3 regions of the Kerstersia similis genome follow, and region 1 is predicted to be linked to each of the others. Evidence: predicted binding sites of a transcription regulator. Region 1 holds the regulator's gene; each other region holds the start of a gene.
What was found. Region 1 encodes sigma-54, which starts transcription at its own class of promoters, with help from an activator protein. Its sites were predicted from a motif close to TGGCANGNAANCTGCTTT; they were not measured.
Positions count from the first base shown of each region.

Region 2: the regulator sigma-54 is predicted to act here: its motif matches at 3,577-3,594, upstream of ACNA1V_RS15975 (P-II family nitrogen regulator).
Region 3: the regulator sigma-54 is predicted to act here: its motif matches at 6,106-6,123, upstream of ACNA1V_RS09130 (phenol hydroxylase subunit).

Region 1 is NZ_CBCSIQ010000011.1:55,002-62,347, reverse strand. It holds gene bfr (bacterioferritin) at 16-492, opposite strand; gene ACNA1V_RS08765 ((2Fe-2S)-binding protein) at 995-1,237, opposite strand; gene ACNA1V_RS08760 (MFS transporter) at 1,395-2,591, opposite strand; gene rpoN (RNA polymerase factor sigma-54) at 2,615-4,000, opposite strand; gene ACNA1V_RS08750 (hypothetical protein) at 4,032-4,640, shown strand; gene ACNA1V_RS08745 (TetR/AcrR family transcriptional regulator) at 4,686-5,261, opposite strand; gene leuA (2-isopropylmalate synthase) at 6,418-7,346, shown strand, end outside.
Region 2 is NZ_CBCSIQ010000033.1:11,111-18,456, reverse strand. It holds gene rplT (50S ribosomal protein L20) at 1-359, opposite strand, end outside; gene rpmI (50S ribosomal protein L35) at 374-571, opposite strand; gene ACNA1V_RS15990 (YciI family protein) at 1,027-1,320, opposite strand; gene ACNA1V_RS15985 (YifB family Mg chelatase-like AAA ATPase) at 1,364-2,869, opposite strand; gene ACNA1V_RS15980 (accessory factor UbiK family protein) at 3,064-3,339, opposite strand; gene ACNA1V_RS15975 (P-II family nitrogen regulator) at 3,633-3,971, shown strand; gene ACNA1V_RS15970 (ammonium transporter) at 4,004-5,236, shown strand; gene ACNA1V_RS15965 (aminotransferase-like domain-containing protein) at 5,390-6,748, opposite strand; gene ACNA1V_RS15960 (DMT family transporter) at 6,903-7,346, shown strand, end outside.
Region 3 is NZ_CBCSIQ010000012.1:30,160-37,505, reverse strand. It holds gene ACNA1V_RS09165 (catechol 2,3-dioxygenase) at 1-759, opposite strand, end outside; partial or broken gene ACNA1V_RS09160 (2Fe-2S iron-sulfur cluster-binding protein) at 1,034-1,375, opposite strand; gene ACNA1V_RS09155 (NADH:ubiquinone reductase (Na(+)-transporting) subunit F) at 1,449-2,513, opposite strand; gene ACNA1V_RS09150 (phenol hydroxylase subunit P4) at 2,545-2,901, opposite strand; gene ACNA1V_RS09145 (aromatic/alkene/methane monooxygenase hydroxylase/oxygenase subunit alpha) at 2,916-4,460, opposite strand; gene ACNA1V_RS09140 (MmoB/DmpM family protein) at 4,499-4,780, opposite strand; gene ACNA1V_RS09135 (ferritin family protein) at 4,796-5,794, opposite strand; gene ACNA1V_RS09130 (phenol hydroxylase subunit) at 5,836-6,069, opposite strand; gene ACNA1V_RS09125 (sigma 54-interacting transcriptional regulator) at 6,374-7,346, shown strand, end outside.

The sequences.
Region 1 (7,346 bases):
CCGCCCCAGACTCGCTCAATCCTCTTCGTGCATCTGGTGCTGCAGATAGTTTTGCAAGCTGACCTGCTCGACCAGACCCATCTGCGTTTCCAGCCAGTCGATGTGTTCTTCGGTATCGTCCAGAATGCGGCGGAACAGGTCGCGCGTCACATAATCCTTGACCGACTCACAGTAGGCAATCGCCTCCAGCAGCGTCGCATGCTCATCGCGTTCGAGATTCAGGTCACAGGACAGGATTTCCGGCACATCTTCGCCAATGCGCAACTTGTGCAAATCCTGCAGATTGGGCAAGCCATCGAGCATGAAAATCCGCTCCATGAGCTTATCGGCATGCTTCATTGCGTGGATGGAAACATCGTACTCATGCTTGCCCAAACGGTTCAGGCCCCAATGGCGCAGCATGCGCGCATGCAGGAAATACTGATTAATGGCCGTCAGCTCATTGGTCAGTTGCGCATTCAAATACTTGATAACCTGTCTATCGCCTTTCATGATCGGCTCCGGCTTTTATGGTTCTGGGAAGGCAGCGGTATGCCATGAAGAAAGATGCAAACCCTTGGATGGCAATCTTGCCGGCAGGCAGGGTGCGGGAAAGCACGCCCCGGCAACGCCCGGTTCACCGCTGTAAACCCGGTCAGGCTAGCATCCATGCCGTGAAAAGCCCATGGTAGATGCGCATCTGGTAAACCGTCGTGCGACCCATGACAGGAAAGCTCTGGCAAATGAGAATGCGTCTGCAACTGCAAAATGCCGCTCGGGCAAGTCAGGCCTGGCGCGGCCTGACAGACGCAATTTTCATGAAAACCTTTTGATTTTCATGAAAAAAGTGCCGAAAAAGAAGGGAATGGCTGCAGAGAGACTCGCTGGCCAAATGAGAATGGCCAATCTGCGATGTTGTGTAAATCAGACAAGAAAGCGCTGCGCGGCACTGCCGATGGGCCCGCACCCTGAAGGAAAAGCAGGTCACGATGCCAGCAGACCACGCCGAGTATGATCAGGCTGCGACTTGCGAGGCAGCTGCCGGCAGGATCTCCGGCGCTGCGCCGACCGGCAACGCGACAGTCGCCACGGTGTGGCAGGCGCCGCCAGGTAGGTAGGAGCAAGCGCTCTCGGCGCAACGGCCACAACAACTGGCCACGCCGAGCTCATACTGGAGATCATCGAGCGTCGCGGCGCCGGAATCGACGCAAGCGCGAACCTGGCGCTCAGTGACAGCGTTACAAATACAAATGTACATGAGACTAATTATCTGGAAAGTCTCTGTGTTATGCAAGTGGATTTGCCCCGGCATGTACCGGGGTTTTCCCGAGCCGCCATCCGTCCGCCGCACGGGCCAGTCCCACGCAGGCGCGGCGCATCGGCCTGCCCCGGCCTGATCACCCGCTATCCAGGCCTTACGTTTTACGACGGTATGGCCCTGGGCCATGCGGCAGGCAACGCCAGAAGACGGCCGCTGCCGCCCAGCCCAGGGTGCCGACCACAAACGTTCCAACCGCCAGCGAAATGGCGCCCGTCAGGGCTGATAACAGCAGCGGCCCGGCGCTCGATCCGACATCCGACACCAGCCGCCATAGCCCCAGAAAATGATGGCGTCCCTGCGCAGGCGCTGCATCCGCGGCCAGGGTCATGATGATGCCGGAACTGATGCCGTTGCCGAACCCCAGCATCAAAGCTGCCGCCATGAATGAAATCACACCGGATGCAAACGGCATCAACATCAGGCTGGCGCCCATCAGAATGACGGAAGGTACCGCCACCCAGACACGGCCATGCCTATCCATGACCTTGCCCGCGTGGTAGAACACCGCCATGTCGAGCGCCGCCACCAGCCCGTAGATCACCGAAATCGCCACTGAATCCAAGCCCAGCTGTTCTGCCCACAAAGGCAAGACCACCTGGCGCGTGGCACGCAGCACACTGATCAGCAGAACACCAAAACCCAAGGTCAGGAACACACCGGCATGGGAACGCGCAATCGACGCGAGCGATATCTTGCCGTCCCCGGTGCTTGCCTGCGGTGCGGCGACTTCAAGCTCCGGCACTTTGTAGGCCAGCGCCCCGGCGCCCAGCATGGCGATCAGCGCCAGCAGATAGGCACCGGGCAGATCCATCAGGGCGATCAGGCACGCCCCAGCGAACGGCCCCACGAATGCCCCTATGCGGGCCGTGCCACCCAGCACCGACATCGCGCGGGCGCGCATCGCCAGCGGAACTGCCTGCACCAGATAGCTTTGCCGAGCCAGCTGAAACACCGACGCTGCCGCCCCCACCAGCAAGGTTGCGAGCGCCAACATCCATACCGTATGCGCCACCATCGCAATCAGCATGGCAACGGCGCTCAGCAGCGACGCTCCCACCATGGCACGCCGCTCGCCATAGCGGTTGACCAGCAACGCAGCCGGAATGTTGCTCACCAGCGAACCCAGCCCGATCAGCGCCGCCACCAGTCCGGCCACGGCATAGGAGGCTCCCAAACCGCGCACGCTCAACGCAATGACCGGCGTGATGGCCCCGATACCGACGCCAAAAAGCACGGACGGCCCATAGGCCGCCAGTGCAATCTTGCGCAAACTAAAAGAAGAATCGTCCATGTGTCAGCAATCGCCCCAGGGCATTAACCATCATCCATACGCAACAAGGCCATGGCCTTGCGCTGCGAGGCCGTCGGCACTCGCATGCCCTCGCGGTATTTCGCCACCGTACGGCGTGCCAGCTCCACGCCCCGTTCGGCCAGCTTGTTCATCAACTGGCTATCGGACAAGGGCTTGCGCGGGTCTTCCTGCTCCAGCATTTCCCGCATCATCGCCTGGATAGAGGCCGCCGAGGCCGACTCGCCATCCGCGGCCGGCACCCCGGTGCTGAAAAAGCGTTTCAGTTCCAGCGTGCCGTGCGGGGTCGCCATATATTTGCCCGCCGTCGCCCGCGAGACCGTGGACTCGTGCAGGCCCAAGGCTTCTGCAATCTCGCGCAGCACCATGGGTCGCAAGGCCACCATACCCGACTCAAAAAATGCCTGCTGACGCGCCACGATTTCGGTCGCGACCCGCAACAAGGTTTCAAAACGCTGCGCCACCTGGCGAATCAACCAGCGGGCCTGCTGTACATGGGCCTGCAAACCCTCATAGCTGCCGCGCGGTTCCTGCCCCAAGGCTTGCACATACGCATCATTCACGCTCAACCGGGGCACCAGATCCCCGTTGAGGCGCACACGCCAGCTTTTACCGCTACGGTAGGCGATGACATCCGGCACCGCATAATCCGCGACCGGAACGGTCCAGGCACGCCCCGGATGAGGATCCAGGCGCCGGATCAATGCATGGGCCAGGCGTATGTCCGCAGGTGAACATGCCAGCGCTTCACACAGGTGGGCCAGGCGTCCAGCCGCCAAGGATTCCAGATGGCTGCTGCACAGCTGCCGCGCCAAGGCCACGATGCCCGGGTCACGTGCTTCCGGCCAGACCGTCGGATCTGGCCGGCGCAACTGCAACAACAGGCATTCCGTCATATTCCTTGCGGCAATCCCTGCGGGCTCCATATTCTGCAGCAAGGCCAGCGCGGCCTCCAGCTCGCCCTGCTCGATGTCCAATGACGCCGGCAGATAGGCCAGGATTTCCTCGAAACTGGCGGCCAGATATCCGTTGTCATCCAGTTCGTCGATCAGGACGGTCATCAGTGCGATATCGCGCCGGCTCGCCCGGGTACAGCTGATCTGGCCCAGCAAATACTCGCGCAGCGAAGGCGCAGCCGCCGCTTCCGGGAAAAAATCGTCATCGCCATCATGCCGGGTGCCCGTCGCGCCGGAAAAAATATCCTCGCCAACCTCACTGGCAGGCGCCTGTTCGGGCGCTTCCAGCTCCAGCACTGGGTTTTCATTCAGTGCCTGTGCGATTTCCTGCTGCAAATCCAGCGACGATAGTTGCAAGAGGCGCAAGGCCTGTTGCAACTGTGGCGTCAGCACCAACTGCTGACTTTGGCGAATTTCCAGCGCGGGTCGTATCATGGGAACCATATTTTGCACCATAAGACCCGCCATGACTGCACCCAGCCAATATGATCTGCAAGTGTTGAATAATTATCTGCGTACCAAAGCGCAGCCCGCGCTGCTGCGCGATGGAGGAATAATCCTGTTTGCCGCCCTGGTCTGGCTATGGCTTTGCTGGCAAGGGCTGTCATATGCCCTGGCGCAACGCTATGAATTTCTGGCCAAATTCAGCACGGAGGCCCAAGGCATGGCCATGCGCAGCGGCCCTTATGTCTGGTGGACGCTGGCTGCGCTGTTGAGCCTGGGCGTCTTGTCCCTGCTGCGCGCCTGGGCGCGGGAAAGAATCAACCGCCATTGGGAACAAATCGTGCCGCCCGGTGAATTGGCACCCCTCTGCCACGACCTGTCAAACGATGGTCGCTCCGTATTGGATTGGGTCTGGCAAGATAGGGATATGCCACTGGCATTGGGCGACCTGAAACGCACCGTTACGGAACTGGCCAGCGGCCGCGTGGAAAAATTCCATATCGCCCGGGAACAGAATGCCGCCCTCACTGCAGCCCTGAAACCTGCAGCCAGCACGGCCTCCGCCACCCCAGCCAATACGGCTTCGCTATTCAAACCACAACGTCAGGAACCCCGCCTGCAGGCGGAATGAATTCGGCCAGGCATTCTCCGGGACGATCGCCCGGAGAATGCCTGTTCAGGCTGCGCTGGCAACCGGAACAGGCTGGCGGGCGCGAATCAGCGCAAAGGCACAGCGATGCGCCACATCCGCCGCAGCGGGCTCGCGATGAATCGCCATTGCGGCCATCGCACCTTCATAACAAAGCGTCAATTCGTTCGCCAATGCCTCGGCATCATCCGTCAGGCAGGCAACCAATTCCGTAAACATTTGATGCAGCCAACGGCGATACTCGCGCGCCACCTCCAAAACCGGTGCGCAGCCCTCGTTTTCCGCCACGGCCAGCAAAAAGGCGCAACCGCGATATTCCGTACGTGCGCCCATTTCCTGCAGAATACGGTAAGGCAGCACCGCCTTTTCCGCCGGATCCTGCTCTCCGCTTTCCAGCACCTGTTCACGCAGATACTGCGTAATCCTTTCGTATCGGTCTCTCAGATACGCAACCACCAATGCTTCCTTGGTGGCGAAATGCCGGTATAGCGTCGCTTTGGCAATACCCGCCTCGGCAATGATGCGATCGACCCCCACGGCCCGAATGCCCTCGGCATAAAACAAGCTGCCCGCGACTTCAATAATGTGTGCGCGCATATCCATATCAGATCCCCTACGGCCAACTCCGAAAATGACTGATTGTCATCTCTCAGGCCAGACAACAAAGTTCAATGCGAATGGCATACATCCAACAAATCTTGCCTGACAGCACCGCTGTCACTACCGTTCACAAGAGCAATGCTATCAAAATAATAATTCGCCTGGTTTTCCACCAATGCATTAGATCGCATCATGCCGCATTGCAAAAGAAATTCCAACCCCTACGAAAGGCGAAGTCTCGGGGGATTGACTGCGGCATTTCAGAAAATTCACGCACATAGAAGGACAACTACCAGGGAATTACGCATGATTTCCTGACACTTGCGATCCTCATCCTCAATATACGGATTTACCCCAAAAAGCCGAAATTATTTGAAGCCAAAAAATCATCATTTTTGACATACCCGGCAATGTCAATCCCAAAACCCAGGTATTCACCAATGGCGGGTGCAACGCACTGTCATCACAATAATTTGCTTATCCAGCCCAATCGCCACCCAATTAGTCATACAAATCGCGCAACATAGAACGATCATTTACGCTACGGCACCTTGTGCAATCACCTGTCCCGCATCCCGCATGCACAAGGACACAGCGCAGATCGAATTACAGTTTTTTTTAATACACAGCTATTTATTTTCTTATATCTGAAATAGCCGCCCATCCATTTGTACCCCAGAACCTGAATACAACAACTACAAAGCCAGGCCAGCGCTGACACTCCCGGCCGACCCGTTCCCCTCACACAACACAGCCTGCCAAAGTTGCCCGTACCCGACATGTTCTTCCCCGAAACCGGGTCCTGCGCACCTTTCAAGACATATGCATTGACTTTTCCCGTCAAACATGTTGGACTATAGGCACTATGGCCAATACGTCGATCCCCTCTCTCGACTTCCACGCAAGCATTTCTGCTCTGCGTGCCGGCCTGCGCCTGTCCATCGGCGCATCCATTGCCTCGCTGCACATTCAATCGCTACTACTACCGATCGGTTGCCGAGCCTAGTGCTCAGTGGCAGTTCGGCAGCCTGTCGCCACGCCTATACCCGTTCCCCGTTCAATTTCGCCGGCACAACCGGCACCCATGGCGTCCGCCGTGGGCGGGAGCCAGGCCGTGATTCACACTCCCTCAGCGGCTGTCTCCTTGATCCAAAGGTGCATCATGCTTGCCAATCCTTCTACCAAGTACCGTCCCTTCGTCCCGTTCACGCGTGATTTCTCCGAGCGCACCTGGCCCAGCCGTCGCATCGAGAAAGCCCCGATCTGGATGAGCACCGACCTGCGCGACGGCAACCAGGCCTTGATCGAACCCATGAGCGTAGAACGCAAGCTGCGTTTCTTCGACCAGCTCATCAAGATCGGTTTCAAGGAGATCGAAGTCGGCTTCCCGTCCGCATCGCAGACCGATTTCGACTTCGTGCGCAAGCTGATCGACGAAAAACGCATTCCCGATGATGTCCGCATCATCGTGCTGACCCAGTCGCGCCAGGATCTGATCGAACGCACCACCGAAGCCGCCGCTGGCGCCAAGCAAGCCATCATCCACCTCTACAACGCCTGCGCGCCCGCCTTCCGCAAGATCGTCTTCAAGATGTCGCCCGAGGAAGTGCGCGACCTGGCCGTGCGCGGTACGCAGTGGGTCATGGAAGCCCAGGCCAAGTACCCGCAGACGCAATGGGGCTACGAGTACTCGCCTGAAGTGTTCAGCACCACCGAACCCGAAGTGGCGCTGATGGTGGCCGACGCCGTGGCCCGCACCTGGGATGCCACACCGGAAAAGAAGCTGATCCTCAACTTGCCGGCCACCGTCGAGGCGACCACGCCCAACCTGTACGCCGATCAGATCGAATGGATGCACCGCAATCTGGAACGCCGCGACAGCATCATCATGAGCGTGCACCCGCACAATGACCGCGGCACGGCCGTGGCTGCCGCGGAATTCGCCGTCATGGCCGGTGCCGACCGTATCGAAGGCTGCCTGTTTGGCAGCGGTGAGCGCACCGGCAACGTCGATTTGGTGACGCTCGCGCTGAACCTCTATTCCCAGGGTGTGCATCCGGGCCTGGACTTTTCCGATATCGACGAAGT
Region 2 (7,346 bases), on a different contig from region 1:
CAGGCAGCCAGCGCCGCCTTGGCTTGTTGTACCACAGCTGCGAAACCAGCTTTGTCACGCACAGCCAGATCAGCCAGCACCTTGCGGTCCAGGTCGATCGAAGCCTTTTTCAGGCCAGCGATGAAGGCGCTGTAGGTCACGCCATGTTCACGCACAGCGGCGTTGATACGGGTGATCCACAGAGCGCGGAAAGTGCGCTTCTTGGCACGGCGGTCACGGTAGGCATATTGCCCAGCCTTCATGACCGCCTGTTTGGCGATCCGGAATACATTACCGCGGCGACCGCGGTAACCCTTGGCAGCCTTCAGAACTTTTTTGTGACGGGCGCGTGCCGTTACACCACGTTTTACGCGAGGCATCTCTTACTCTCCTATCAGGCGAAAGGCAGCATGGCTTTCACCGATGCCACATCAGCGCTGTGAACGGCGGTGGAGCCGCGCAGCTGGCGCTTGTTCTTGGTCGTCTTCTTGGTGAGGATGTGGCGTTTGAAAGCCTGGCCCCGCTTGATGGACCCGCTGCCGCGGACCACAAAGCGCTTTGCAGCGCTTTTCTTGGTTTTCATCTTAGGCATGAAAATTCCTGCAGTTTTAAAAACGAGACGGCGGGCGCTCCCCTGTCATTCACAAGGCAGACTTGAAAACCCGACATCACTGAAATGAGTTGTTCCTGAACCTCCGGCACGGACGCTAGACCCCGGCCAGGGCGACTGCAAACAACCCTTGATTCCCGGCCACCGCAAGCAAACACCCACAGCAGACCCAGGAAAGCTTTCCATTATATCGCTTTTTTCGTTTTGACGTTTGGATTTAATGCCTTAGCGGTGCAGGCCCCCTCATCACACACACGCACCACCCTTCCATGCGTTCGGTGCTCATGCGCTTCGGCACGCTACATCGCGCCACACCCGCAGCAGCTCCCACCCCAAAACCCGGGCCAGATAGCGCTGCGCAGTCCTGCATGCGAACCGATTTCAGCCATGCCGCACCCGCACTTGGCGGCATCCATCCCACGCCGGAACGGCATCGCTCAGATCAGCACCTGGCCGGGCAGGCCCTTGTGCCAGGAATACAGCTCATAGCGTTCACGCAGGCCATGGATCCAGAAAGGATCTTCCCGCAGCAGGCGCTCTGCTGTCGCGCGATCCGGCGCTTCCAGAATCCATAGCGCCCCGACAGAAGGGCCGTCTTCCTGTTCGCGCAAAGCGCCGCCAATACGCACCAGCTCACTATTGGCCTTGAGCCACTCCAGATGCGGCTCCATTTGCGCCTGACGCACATGCGCCATGGCCGGATTGTCATAGAAACGAACGATAAACAGCACGCTAGGCCCCTTTTTCTGCTTCAGGTCTGTCAAAAACGCCATGCTACCCCAGCGGACGCCGATACTGCACGGCCTGCGCCATATGAACCGCCTGTACTGCTTCGGCTTTATCCAGATCCGCAATCGTCCGCGCTACGCCCATGACACGATGCGCCGCCCTGGCCGACCAGCCCAGACGCCGCATCGCATCTTCAAGCAAGGACTGCGCCGCCGGTGCCAGGCGGCAGGCCTCACGCAGCCGCGCCGGCGCCAGTCGTGCATTGCTGCATTCCTGCCGCGCCATCTGGCGTGACCGGGCCGCCGCCACACGTTCCCGCACCGGCCCGCTGGCCTCGCCGGGCGGCAATGCCAGCCAATTCGCCTCCGTGGCAGGCAACTCCAGCTGCAGGTCAATACGATCCAGCAAGGGACCGGACAAACGGGCGCGGTAGCGCTCCCTCCCCTCCGGGCTGCAGCGGCAGACGCGCGTGGAATGCCCCAGCCAGCCGCATGGGCAAGGATTCATTGCCGCTACCAGTTGAAAACGTGCCGGATACACCACCCGCCCGGCCGCCCGCGCGATGGCGACCTCCCCGGTTTCCAGCGGCTCCCGCAGCGCTTCCAGCGCCGTTCGGTTGAACTCCGGCAGTTCATCGAGAAACAGCACACCATGATGGGCCAGGGTAATCTCGCCCGGCCGTGGCCGGCTCCCGCCCCCGACCAAGGCTGCCGTGGACACTGAATGATGCGGCGCACGAAAGGGGGCCTGCCCGCAAAGCACAGGCCGATGATGCAACAACCCAGCCAGCGCGGCGGCTTCCAGCGCCTGACGCGGCGCCAAGGGCGGCAGCAAACCCGGCAAGCGCTGGGCCAGCATGCTTTTACCTGCTCCCGGCGGCCCTATCATCAGCAGGCCATGCTCGCCCGCAGCGGCAATTTCCAGGGCCCGCCTGGCCGCCTCCTGCCCTCTGACGTCGGCCAGGCACGGCAGGGATGCCGCCTGCGCCAATGGCGCCGGCTGCACCGGCGGCAGCATTTCCTTGGCTTCCAGATGGTGCACCAGCCCCTGCAGGCTGGATGCGCCGACCACCGCCAGACCGGGCACATTCGCCGCTACCCGCGCGCTTTGCAAAGGCATGTAGAGCCTGGCGCCGGCATCGGCCGCGGCCAGGGCCAGCCCCAGCGCACCAGCAACCGGCACCAGCATGCCGCTGAGAGACAACTCGCCGGCGAAGATATCCTGCGCCAACGCCTGCTGCCCTTGCGCACCGTCCGGCAGCTGCAACTGCCCGGATGCCAGTAATACTCCCAACGCGATGGGCAGATCGAAACGGCTGGATTCCTTGGGGAGATCCGCCGGGGAAAGATTGGCAGTCAGCCGTCCGGCGGGAAACTCATAACCGCTGCTTTGCAGCGCAGCACGCACGCGCTCACGGCTTTCCCGTACCTCAGTGTCCGGCAAACCTACAATCTGAAAGGCGGGCAAGCCCGGCGCCAGATGCACCTCTACGCGCACCGCTGGCGCCGCCAGCCCGACCAGCGCACAACTTCCCAGTACCGCCAGGGACATGGCCCCTCCCACGCATCAGCATGGCGGCAGTATGGACGGAGACCAGCACCAGGAACAGACCAAGCGTGCTGAAACCGTCACACCGGCAACGTGGCAGCAGCGGTAGAAGCGACAGCAGTGGCGATGTGGCACAGCAGGCTCGTGCCAACTCCCGTCAAGCCGGCCTGGCCGGTGCCCTCCCCCTCAGGCCGGCGTCAGTCCTGCGAACCTGGAGCCGCTGTCGGCTGCTCCAGCGCCGCCACACGGCCTTCCAGGGCTTCCAGCCGCGCTTCGAGCTCACGCACGCGGGACCGCGTAGCGGCCAGCAAGTCGGCCTGAATATCGAATTCTTCCCGGGTGATCAGATCCACCCGGCTGAATGCCTGGCTCAGAAAGGCCTTGGCATTGCGCTCGATATCCGCGGCAGGCGTCCGGGCGATCAGATCAGAGAATTTTTGCTGCAGGTCTGCAAGGAAATCAGTGCGGTTCATGCTTATTCCAGGAAAAAAATCCAATGGTGGAAGTGTAAGCCACTTGCCGGGCTTGCACTGCTCCCCGTGCTCGGTCACTGCGCACCATTACGGTGCGACCTGTCCGAAATGACCCATGCATGCACTATCACCGTGCATCGCTGCGCCGCCTGCCTGCCTTCTACCCGCCCACCATGGTGCCCGCTCCTGCTCTGCAACATGCTTCGAAAGATGCCCTCGCCTGGGCAGACGCCAAGCTGGCACGCATCTTGCTTTGGACTCTGCAGGACAGCCCAAACCCGCAAGGAGCCACTATGAAACTCATCATTGCCATCATCAAGCCGTTCAAGCTGGACGAGGTGCGCGTCGCACTTTCGACTGCCGGCGTGCAAGGCATGACCGTCAGCGAAGTCAATGGCTTCGGCCGCCAGAAAGGTCACACGGAACTGTATCGAGGCGCCGAATACGCGGTGGATTTTCTGCCCAAGCTGCGCATCGAGGCCGTCGTACCGGATGCGCTGCTCGACACCACACTGGAAGCCATCGAAAACGCCGCCTACACCGGCAAGATCGGCGACGGCAAGCTCTTTGTCGTGCCTGTTGAACGCGCCGTCCGCATCCGTACCGGCGAATCCGGCGAATCCGCACTCTAACCCCATCTCCCCACGCATAAAGGAAACTGAACATGGAAAACGCAGACATCGCCTGGTTGAGCGTCTCGACCCTGCTCGTTCTCATGATGGTAGTTCCCGGCCTGGCGCTGTTCTATGGCGGCATGGTGCGATCCAAGAACGTGCTCTCCGTACTGATGCAAACCACTTCAGTCTTCTGCCTTGCCGTCGTCCTGTGGTTCGTCTATGGCTACTCCCTGGCTTTCACGGATGGCAACGCATTCTTTGGCGGTTTCTCGAAGCTGTTCCTGTCAGGCCTGTTCAGCGCCCCCGACGGCTTCGCTGAATCGGGCAGCGTCCCCGAGCTGCTGTTCGCCGCATTCCAAGCCACTTTCGCCGGCATCACCTGCGCGCTGATCATCGGCGGCTTTGCCGAACGTGCCCGCTTCTCGGCCGTACTGGTTTTCACTGTCGTATGGTTCACGCTGGCCTACGTGCCGATCGCGCACATGGTCTGGTACGGCGGCGATGTCCCCGGCCTGCTGTTCGCCGCTGGCGCGCTGGACTTCGCGGGCGGCACCGTGGTGCACATCAACTCCGGTATCGCCGCACTGACCGCAGCCGCGCTGGTCGGCAAGCGCCTGGGCTATGGCAAGGAAGCGCTGCAACCGCACAACCTGCCCATGACCTACATTGGTGCCGCCGTGCTGTGGGTAGGCTGGTTCGGCTTCAACGCGGGCTCTGCGCTGGCCGCCAACAACACCGCCGTGCTGGCCTTCATGAACACCCTGATCGCCACCGCCATCGCCGTGCTGGCCTGGTCGCTCACTGAAAAGCTGCTCAAGGGCCGCTCCTCGCTGCTGGGTGCCGCCTCGGGCGCCATTGCCGGCCTGGTCGGCATCACCCCGGCAGCCGGCCTGGTCGGCCCGGTAGGCGCGCTGATCATCGGTCTTATCGCAGGTGTCGCTTGCGCCTGGTCGGTTACCTATGTGAAGCATTGGCTGCGCATCGACGACGCCCTGGACGTCTTCTGCATCCACGGCATCGGCGGCATCATCGGCGCCATCCTGACCGGCATCTTCAATGCCCAATCGCTGGGCGGCCCTGGCATCACCAGCGCTGAAATCCCGGCACAAATCTGGACGCAGGTGGAAGGCGTACTGCTCACCATAGTCTGGTCTGGTGTCGTAGCCATCGTCGCCTACTACGTGGCCAAGGTTCTGTGCGGCAGCTTCCGCGTCTCCGAAGAAGACGAACGCGCCGGCCTGGATATCTCCACCCACGGCGAATCCGCCTACCGCAAGTAATTTCACTCAGCCGTTCATCCCTTCACCCCGCCCGGCCCTGCCGGCGGGGTATTTTTTTGTTTCAGCGAAAACCCTGGCACCGCCATTCATTGAAAGGCACGCGGCATACCTCTTTGGGGTGCAGCGCCACCCCCGGCACGCAGGTTCTCCCCATCACGCCCCCTGTTCTGACAGGGCGCGTTTGAGAACGCTGAACACTCGATCATCGGTAGATTGCGCCACATTGAAACGCAGGAAGTCACGTGCGCTCAGCGACTGGCTGAAAGCGTTGCCCGGCGCCAGCACCACGCCATCTTTCAGGCATGACCGGGCAATCACCGCAGCATCCATCCCTTCCGGTAGCCGGCACCAGAGGAATAGGCCAGCCTGGGGAACCGTCCATGGTTCGATGCCGATGGCCTTGAGGTGGGCAATCGTCCTGACCATTTGCTCTGCCAGCCGCCGCCGCAGTGTTTCCATGTGCTTGCGATAACCGCTGTCGGTCAAGGCGATCAGCATCATTTCGGCAGCCAGCCGCCCGCCGCCAAAACTGGTGGCAATCTTCAGATCAACGAGGTTTTCGATCCAGTGGGTTCGCGTTGCGATATAGCCGCAGCGCAGCGAGGCCGAGATGGTCTTGGAAAAGCTGCCAATATGGATGACGCGCGAGAGGCCATCAAAGGCCGCCAGCCTTGGGGCGGGATGGGTCTCGAAGTCGGCAAAAATGTCGTCCTCGACGATGACGAGATCCGACTGGTCGGCAAGCTTCAGGAGCCGATGCGCGATAACGGGCGAGAGCGTCGCTCCCGTCGGATTGTGGATACCGGAATTGGTGATGTAAAGCCGGGGCGAGTGTTCCCGCAAGGCGGCCGCAAATTGCTCCACATCCGGCCCACGCGAGGTATAGGGCACACCCACCACCTGCACGCGATGCGCTTTGAGCAAAGCATGGAAATTGAAGTAGCAGGGGTCATCCACCAGCACGACATCGCCCGGCTCCAACAGAAAGCGGCAAATCAGGTCGATCGCTTGCGTGCCCGAGTCAGTCAGCATGATCTGCTCCGGGCCGGCCTCAATGCCCGTGTTGGCCAATCGCCGGGACAGAAGCTGGCGCAACGTTGGATGGCCTAGCGGCGTTGCGTATTCGGCCAGCTCAAAGGTGTCGGCCCGCGCCAAGGTACGCAGGGCACGACGCATCCCGGCTTCATACAACCAGGCGGCAGGCAACCAGCCGCAACCCGGCTTGAGCGTGCTGGCGTCCGTCTCCAGCGACTGGCGCGAAACCCAGAGCGGATCAATTTCCCGATCCAGCCTGAGGCCGATCTGCGTCAATGTGAGCGGCGCCACCGGCCCCTCCACATAAAACCCCGATCCCGGACGGGAAGCAATGATGCCCCCGGCCGCCAGCCGTTCGTAGGCCTCGACGACAGTCGAGACCGAAACCTGCATCGCGCGCGCCTGCGCCCGCACGGAAGGCAGGCGCGCCCCAGGCAGGTAGGTGCGCGCAGCGATCCTCGATTGGATTTCCGCCATGACCGCATTGATGCGTGTGCCCTGTCGGTTCACATCTTCACCCTCAACCGTATTGGTTTCATAGACATAACAGTTCTTTTGCATTGTATTGGACTGTGTCTGGCTCGACCTGGCCTTTCATTGCTTTACTGGGTGCAGTCAACTGGAGTCTTCTGTGGAAAAAACAACAAGTGGCTGGGTCAACGGACTGATCGGTGTGGCAATTTTTGCAGGATCGTTGCCCGCGACCCGTGTCGCGGTGGCTGACTTCCATCCAACGTTTCTCACTGCCGCGCGGGCAACGGTCGCCGCCCTGCTGGGCCTGTCGCTCCTGCTCCTGTTCCGGCAGCCTCGGCCTCAACGCGCGGATGTTCACCCTCTCGCGGTCACCGCTCTGGGCGTGGTGGTCGGTTTTCCGCTGCTGACCGCGCTGGCGCTGCAATACATCACCTCCGCCCATTCGATAGTCTTCATCGGGCTGCTGCCCCTGTGCACCGCCATCTTTGCCGTGCTTCGCACCGGGGAACGCCCCCAGCCCGCTTTCTGGCTGTTCTCGATCGCCGGTGCGGGCTGCGTCGTCGGCTATGCGGCCATGGGCGGCATCACCGCATCCCTGCAA
Region 3 (7,346 bases), on a different contig from region 1:
GCGCGTGGGCGCGACGTCGATGCGCACCTTGTTCTTGGCCATGATGTCGGCCGACTTCAGCACATCGTGCCAGGAGTCCAGGAAGTAGGCGATGTGGTGCAGGCCGCTGGTCGGGCCGCCGACGAAGGCGATGTCGTGCGGCGTGGTGGTGCAGGCCATCCAGGTGGCGGCCTGGATGCTGTGGTCGGGGCCGGCCAGTACCTGTTCGGTCGTGAAGAAACCCAGCACTTCATGCATGAAGCGCGTGTTGGCCTCCACCGTGTTGATGCCCGCTTCCGGGTTCAGTTCGCACATCAGCAGACAGTGATCCAGCCAGTGCACGCCGCAGCCCTTCAGGCCATCGGGCCAGGGGTCTGGGTTCAGCGAGCCCACGCCGGTGCCGGCGAATTCCTTGTCGGCGTACAGGCGCAGGTCGTGGCCGCTGGGCAGGTGGAACTGCAGCTGGCGGCCGGTGAAGGGCAGGGCGCCTGCCGGAATCATGGTCGTGCGCAGGCCCCAGGCCTCGATGCTGGCCTGCAGCTCGTCGAGCACGGCGTCGTTGCGGACCTTATAGGCCAGATGGTTCAGGCCGCCCTGGTCGGCCTGGGTGAGAATCAGCGAGAACTTGTCCCACTCGTCCCAGCATTTCAGGTACACGTGGCCGGCGTCATCCTGGTGCACCACCTGCAGGCCCAGTACGTCCTGGTAGTGGTGAATGGCCGCCTGCATATCCATGACTTTCAGGCTGGCGTGGCCGATGCGTAATACGGGGCTGCTCATAGTCTGTCTCCTTGTCTTTCTGGTCTTTCTGATTAGGGCCGGGGGGCATGCCCCGGTTCACTGCCTGATGTGGCCGCTCAGGGCCGTGTCAGGACAGCGCCAGTGCGGCGCGGTCCTGCGGTTCAAAAACGGAAGCAACGAGGGTAGGCGCCGGGCCATTCCCGTGCGCAATGCTCGAAGTGCTCGAAGTGGCCGAAGTGGTCGAAGCGGGCGAAGTGGCCGAAGTGGGCACCGCGCCGCCGTTGCCTGGCGAGCCGCCTGCGGCGCTGTCCGCTGCGGGCGGGCAAGGCGGACGGCAGAACGGTTTGCGCAGCAGCGGGCTGACTTCCAGCACCACGGCCTCCACCGGCGCCACGCGGCAGGCCAGGGTGTAGCCTTGCGCTTCCTCCTCCTGGCTGACGTGGGCACGGCTGACCGGCCCCAGCGCCCGCACGCTGCCTTCGATGATCTTGACTTTGCAGACACCGCAGCCGCCGCTTACGCAGCCCACCGGAATGCCCTTGCGGCCGAGTTTCAGCATGCCCTTGAGCAGGCTTTCTTCCAGCGAACATTGGTAGGTCTCGTCCGATTGCACGACGCGAACCGGCACTTTCTGGCAGGGTGTCAGCGGCAGCATAGATGTCTCCTTCTGTTGCGGCATGGCGCGGTATGTTCCGCGTTTCCATGTGGATCCAAGATTCGATAGCGACCTAAATACGCTTGAACAAGGCGCTGCGGACGTTATTGGCATCGGCAGCCGAGAGGAATTTCTCGGTATAAATGTCGCGTTCGAATAGGCGGCCTTGCATCAAAGTGCCGATACAGGCTTCGATCATCGGTGGGGGGCCGCACAGATAGGCTTTACGGCCTGAAAAGTCTCCCGCCACATGTTGTTGCGCGACATCGTGCACGAAACCACGCGGTCCATCCCAATCCGAATCCGCCGGTTCGTCCGAGAGCGCGGCGACATATTCGAAGTTGGGGTAGCGCTGCGCCAGCTCGCGGAACTCCTGGTCGTAGTACAGCTCAGCGCGGTTGCGCTGTCCATACACCAGCGTGATGCGATGGTCGCAGCCGCTTTCCAGCAACTCCAGAATCATGGAGCGCGGGCTGGACAGGCCGGATCCGCCTGCCATGAACAGCATCGGCATGGCGGCCGAGCGGCGCACGAAGAAGCGTCCGTAGGGGCCGCTGACATCGAGCTGCTGGCCTTCCTCCAGGCTTTCGTGCAGCCAGGTGGTGCCGGCGCCACCGGGAATACGGCGCACGTTGAGTTCGATTTCCGTGGCCTGGCCGTTGGCATCGGGCGGGTTGGCGATCGAAAAGGCACGTGTGCCCTCGATGCCGGGAATGTGAACCTGGACATACTGGCCAGCCTGAAACTCGATGGGCGTATCGAGTTTCAGGTGAATGGCCTTGATGGTTGGCGTGAGGATTTCGATACGGGTGACGGTACCGGCGAAGTCGCGCACCGGGATGATGCGCGCGTCGGGGTCCTCGTCGATATCCGCTTCGATCACCGCGTCGGATTCCAGGGTCGCGCAGCAGGCCAGGGTTTTGCCTTCGTCGCGTTCAAAATCCATCAGTGCGAACGGGTTGGCGTTGCCATGATCTATGTCCCCTTCGGCGACTTCGACCTTGCAGGTTCCGCACAGACCGTGTCCGCACGCATGCGGGATGTAGATGCCCTGGCGCAAAGCGGCATCCAGCAAGGTCTGGCCTTCCTCCACGTCGATGGTGGCGCCCAGGGGTTCTATCGTCAGCTGATAGCTCATGTTTGCTTCTCCTGTACTGTCTGCGCGTCGCTTAGCTGTGGCTGCCGGCGATCCCCGTCAGCCCAGGTGTGCGAAAGCGGATGACATCCTTGTGGCCGATGCCGTTTTCCGCCAGGCTGCGCTCGGCCTGGGGCTGCCAGGGCTGGCCGTCCTTTATCCATTCCACCTGACTCCAGTCGATCTGGGCAAAGTCTGGGTGCTGGCTGTAGATGGTCGGCAGGATGCCGTCGCGCAAGGCGGTGAACGGCGTATCCGGCGGAACGGGCAGGCAGACCGGCGAGCAGAAGGACATATGGCCATCCCAGCCGATATAAAGCAACGGCGCGGGGAAGCGATCCACTGAGTCGCGCGGGGGAAAATCATAGGGAGCAAGAGTGCGCAATGCCATGGTGGGTCTCCTCGTCAAACGCTGCGGCCAGTCCAGCTGGCGAAGTTTTTCTGGTCGGGCGAGCCGTCGAATTCCATGTTGTCCACGCCCTGCTGAATGCCGTACCAGTCGAGCACGGCGGCCAGCGGATCGAAGCCTTCGGCGGTTGGATCGACATCGGGCTTGAAGCAGTTGCCCTGATAGATCTGGTGCACCGGCAGCCAGGACTGGATGAACTTCTGCGGCTCGTGGTCGAACACCTGCTTGCAGCCATCGCTGCAGAAGTGGAACTTCTGGCCCAGGTAGCTGCTTTCGCGGTAGCAGATTGCCGTCGGGTCGCCCGGTTCGGTGAAGGCCATGGGAATCTGGCAGGTATTGCACAGCATGGGCAGCGCGTTGTTGTAGAAGCGCTTGCCTTCCTGTTGCAGCTTGCGGTAATGCAGCAGGCGCGGACGGTAGAGCTTGTCGAAGGTATCGGGGTACTTCTGCGACAGCCAGTCCAGTTCCTCGTCCTCGGGCACCCAGGTGTGCATGGCTGCAGCGCCGCAGTAGTTGTAGAAGATGTTCCAGGCCTGGTGGCTCAGGTGATCCTTCTCCTCCATGGCTTGCTTCCAGCCCAGCGGCTCGCGGATGCCATAGCGGGCCAGGTCGCGGAACAGCGCCCCGCCATTGGCCTCGCCGTACATTTCCCAGGCTTCCTTCCAGCTCATCACGCGCTTGGGCAGCATGTAGTCCTGCATCATGGCGACCAGCGTCAGCACGCGGTAGCCGCGCCAGAACCATTTGTCGATCCAGCCCTGCACGATGGGCACGTTGGCCGGGTCCTGCTCCAGCATGAACTTGATGCACTCGATGCCCAGCGTCATGTGGCGCGATTCATCCGATTGCGCCGAGAAGCCGAAGGTCACGGTGGACAGGTCGCCGTTGTGTGCCGCGCCGGACATGAAGGGCACGAACAGCAGGTTGGTCAGCACATACTCGAACGAGAAGCTGATGGCGGTCAGGAACTCGAAGGGGCCGGAGGTCAGCGCATCTTCGAAGAAAGACTTGGGCACGGACAGGTACCAGACGCGGTCGAACCACTGGTTCGAGTTGTGCATGCCGTTGAAGTACTTGTTGTAGTGCGACAGCGCGTGCGTTTCGGTCTGGAAGTGGCGCAGCTCGTCGATGGCCTGCATTTGCGTGGCCACGCGGGCGCCTTCGCCGGTGAAGTGGCGGCCCAGGTGCGCGAAGCCGCGGTAGGCGTAGTACTCCAGCGGCGTGACACCCTGGATGAACAGCTTGAGCGCATTGATGTAGCGGGCGTCGGAAACGCTCAGCTGGCCATTGTTCTGGGCAAAGGCCTCGATCACGGCGTAGAGCTTCTTTTCCTTTTCGCCCTGGTATTTCCAGTAGGCGTCCATGGTCAGGCGGAAGGGGTCTTCCCACTTGTCCCAATCGTGGATCTTGATGCCCTCGAACTTGTCGTAGGGAAACACCTTGTCCATGGGCTGATAGCTGGTTTCCCAGCCCAGGCCGCGGGTCATGGTGGCGTAGCGCTCTTTCAGGCCGAGTTTCTTGCGGGTAACTCTGGTATCCATTTTTTGTCTCCGTTTCTGTCTGTTTTTGGCAGGGAGGCTCAGGCGCCCCAGCTCAGGGTCAATTGATCGTCGTCCTCGTCGATGTTGCCCGACAGGGTGACAAGGTTGACGTGCAGTTGCTGCAGGTCGTACGGCTGGCCCGTATGCTCTTCGATCGTGGCGCGCTGGATGCTCAGGCGCCCCGGGGCGTCGATTTTCACCAGGCCCGGGGAATAAACCGCGCTGGCGTTCGGATTGTCCTGCAGGATGGCATCAACCACCGGGCGGGATTCCTCATTGGCCTGGAAGGCGATGAAAACATTGGAAGTCGTGCTGGTCATGGCGTCGGTCTCGGGTCAGTTCAGGGAAAGGCCGATCTTGGCCATGCGGGCATTGAGTTCTTCGCTGGCGGCGTGCAGCGCGGCTGCGCCGTCATCCTGCATGGCCAGCTTGGCGACGGGAACCAGGACTTCCTGGGCACGCGCGCCGTGACGAGCCAGCCATTCCTGCAGCTGCGCCTTGTTCTCGGCGGATTCGGCGGCCATGACTTTCAGAACGGCGTCGGTCCAGCGTGCCGATTCCTTGTGCCATTCCGGCATGAAAACCGTCAGCATCGCCAGGGGCGTACCGCCTTGCTGCGCCACATGGCCGTCGATGTACTGGCCATAGATCAGCGGATAGAGCAGGCCGTCGAGCACCACGTTCTGCAGAACGAACAGTTCGACCGGATCCATGACAATGAAGGAATCCTCGATGAAGCGGCGCAGCGGTTGCCAGGCCGGCGCTTCCAGCCAGTCGGCCTTGCCGGCATCCAGCAGCGAGGTGTCCGTGCCCATCAGCAGGCCCAGGCGCGTTAGATACTGTGCGGCACCCAGGTGATCCATTGCGTGCATCAGAACCGGCGCGGAAAACGCCGTGCCATAGCTGCGGCTACAGATGCTGCAATTGTTCATATTGCCGCCCCAGGCCACATGGCGCAGCGGCATCAGCGTGGCGGCGATATTGGCGCGCAGCGCATCGGGCATCATGTCCAGCAGGTCGCGCGATTCGACGAACTGGTAGTTGGAGTCCATGGCTTCCTGCTGGCGTGCGCGGGCCATGGTCCAGGTTGCGTAATAGAACTGGCGCGGGTCGCGCAGCGAGTTCCAGTCGGCCATGCGGATGGCCGTACGACGCTGGTCGAACAGCTCGTACTGGGGTTCCCAGGTGGCGCGGTAGTGAAAGTTTTCCGTGGGCTGGGTGCTCAGGATGGCTTCCAGATAGCGCGAAGCAGGCTTGTCGCCGGTATAAGCTTGGACGCGATCGAAGGTTTGACGCAGGGGCTGGATTTCCCGTGCCTGTAAATCAATGTTCATGCCTAGTCTCCTGTTGTTGTCGGTATGGCTGCATGCTTGCTTCAGTCTTCGTGCCCGGCTTCGTGCGGCGGAAGCATTTCTACGTTGTTGGCCTTGCAGAAGGCTTCGAAATCCGGGGGCATCAGAATCAGTTCCACGACCAATTCCTTCCAGCCCACGGAAAACTCAAATTCGATAAAGCCGTTATCACGCTGGCCAGTGACCCTGACATAGCGCTTGCTCAGGTCAACGGCGGGCAACGGGATGGAGGTGTCGTCTGTCGTCAGGGCACTCATGGGAATTTTTCCTTTTTGGCTGTCTGTTCCTGCTTTCTTGCAATAAGCGTGCCAGCTCCAGGAAATATCGATAAAACCAGGGTAAGCCCTTAAAAAATGAATCCGGGAACCCGGTTTCTACGGGGTGAAAAGAGAATCGTATTCATTTGATCGGCGGCGATTTACCCCGCATTGCAGCGCATCATGATGAGATGATGAATTCATCATCGAGGAATGCATGAATTCCGTATCAGGGAAAACAGCAGGATGCACGCGCACCCCAAAAAACGATAATCAGGCGCATAAATATCGATAAAAAAGAGACATGCCAGATACCAATACCCCTGTTTTCCCGTCTGACCGGGATCTGCGCCGGCTGCTGCGCTTTTCCCGTATGGATGGCCGGATCTGGCTGGCCGGCCAGCGCATGCTCTTGATGCATGCGAATACGCTGCGCGCCATGCGCAAGGAGATCATTCAGAGTTTTGGTTTGGAGCAGGCACGTACTCTGCTGACACGTGCTGGCTACTCCGCAGGCGAGCAGGATGGGCTGCTGGCCCGCCAGGTGCGGCCGGATCAGGGCGTGTTCGAAACCTTTGCCATCGGGCCGCAACTGCATATGCTGGAAGGCGCGGTGCAGGTCGAACCCCTGGTATTCGATTACCAGCCGCATGCCGATCCGGCCAAACGGCATTTCCATGCCATTTTCAATTGGTCCTATAGCTGGGAAGCGGAAGCGCAGATGCAGGAATACGGGCCGCAGGAGGATCCGGCCTGTTGGATGCAACTCGGCTATGCCTCCGGGTATTCCACGGCCTTTTTCCAGCAGCCGGTGTTGTTCAAGGAAGTACGGTGTACGGCCTGTGGGCACGCGCACTGCCAGATCGAAGGCCGCTTCCTGCACGAGTGGCCGGAGGCGCAGCGCGATGCCCTGAAGCAGGAGCCGGTGTCGGTCGAACAAACCGTGACCGCCTTGCGCCAGGAAGTCGAAGCCTTGCGCGGTCAACTCGACCAGAGCCGCCAGCGCACGCAATTGGTGGGGCAGTCGCCGGCCTTTGAACGCGCCTTCATGCTGTTGCAACGGGCGGCGCCGACACAGGTGACGGTGCTGTTGACCGGCCCGACCGGTGTCGGCAAGGAGCAGTTCGCCCGGGCGCTGCATGCGATGAGCGACCGCGCCGAGCAGCCTTTTGTTGCCATCAATTGCGCAGCCTTGCCGGCAGACCTGATCGAAAGCGAATTGTTCGGTGTGGAAAAGGGCGCCTATACCGGTGCGGTGCAGACCCGCCTGGGCCGGT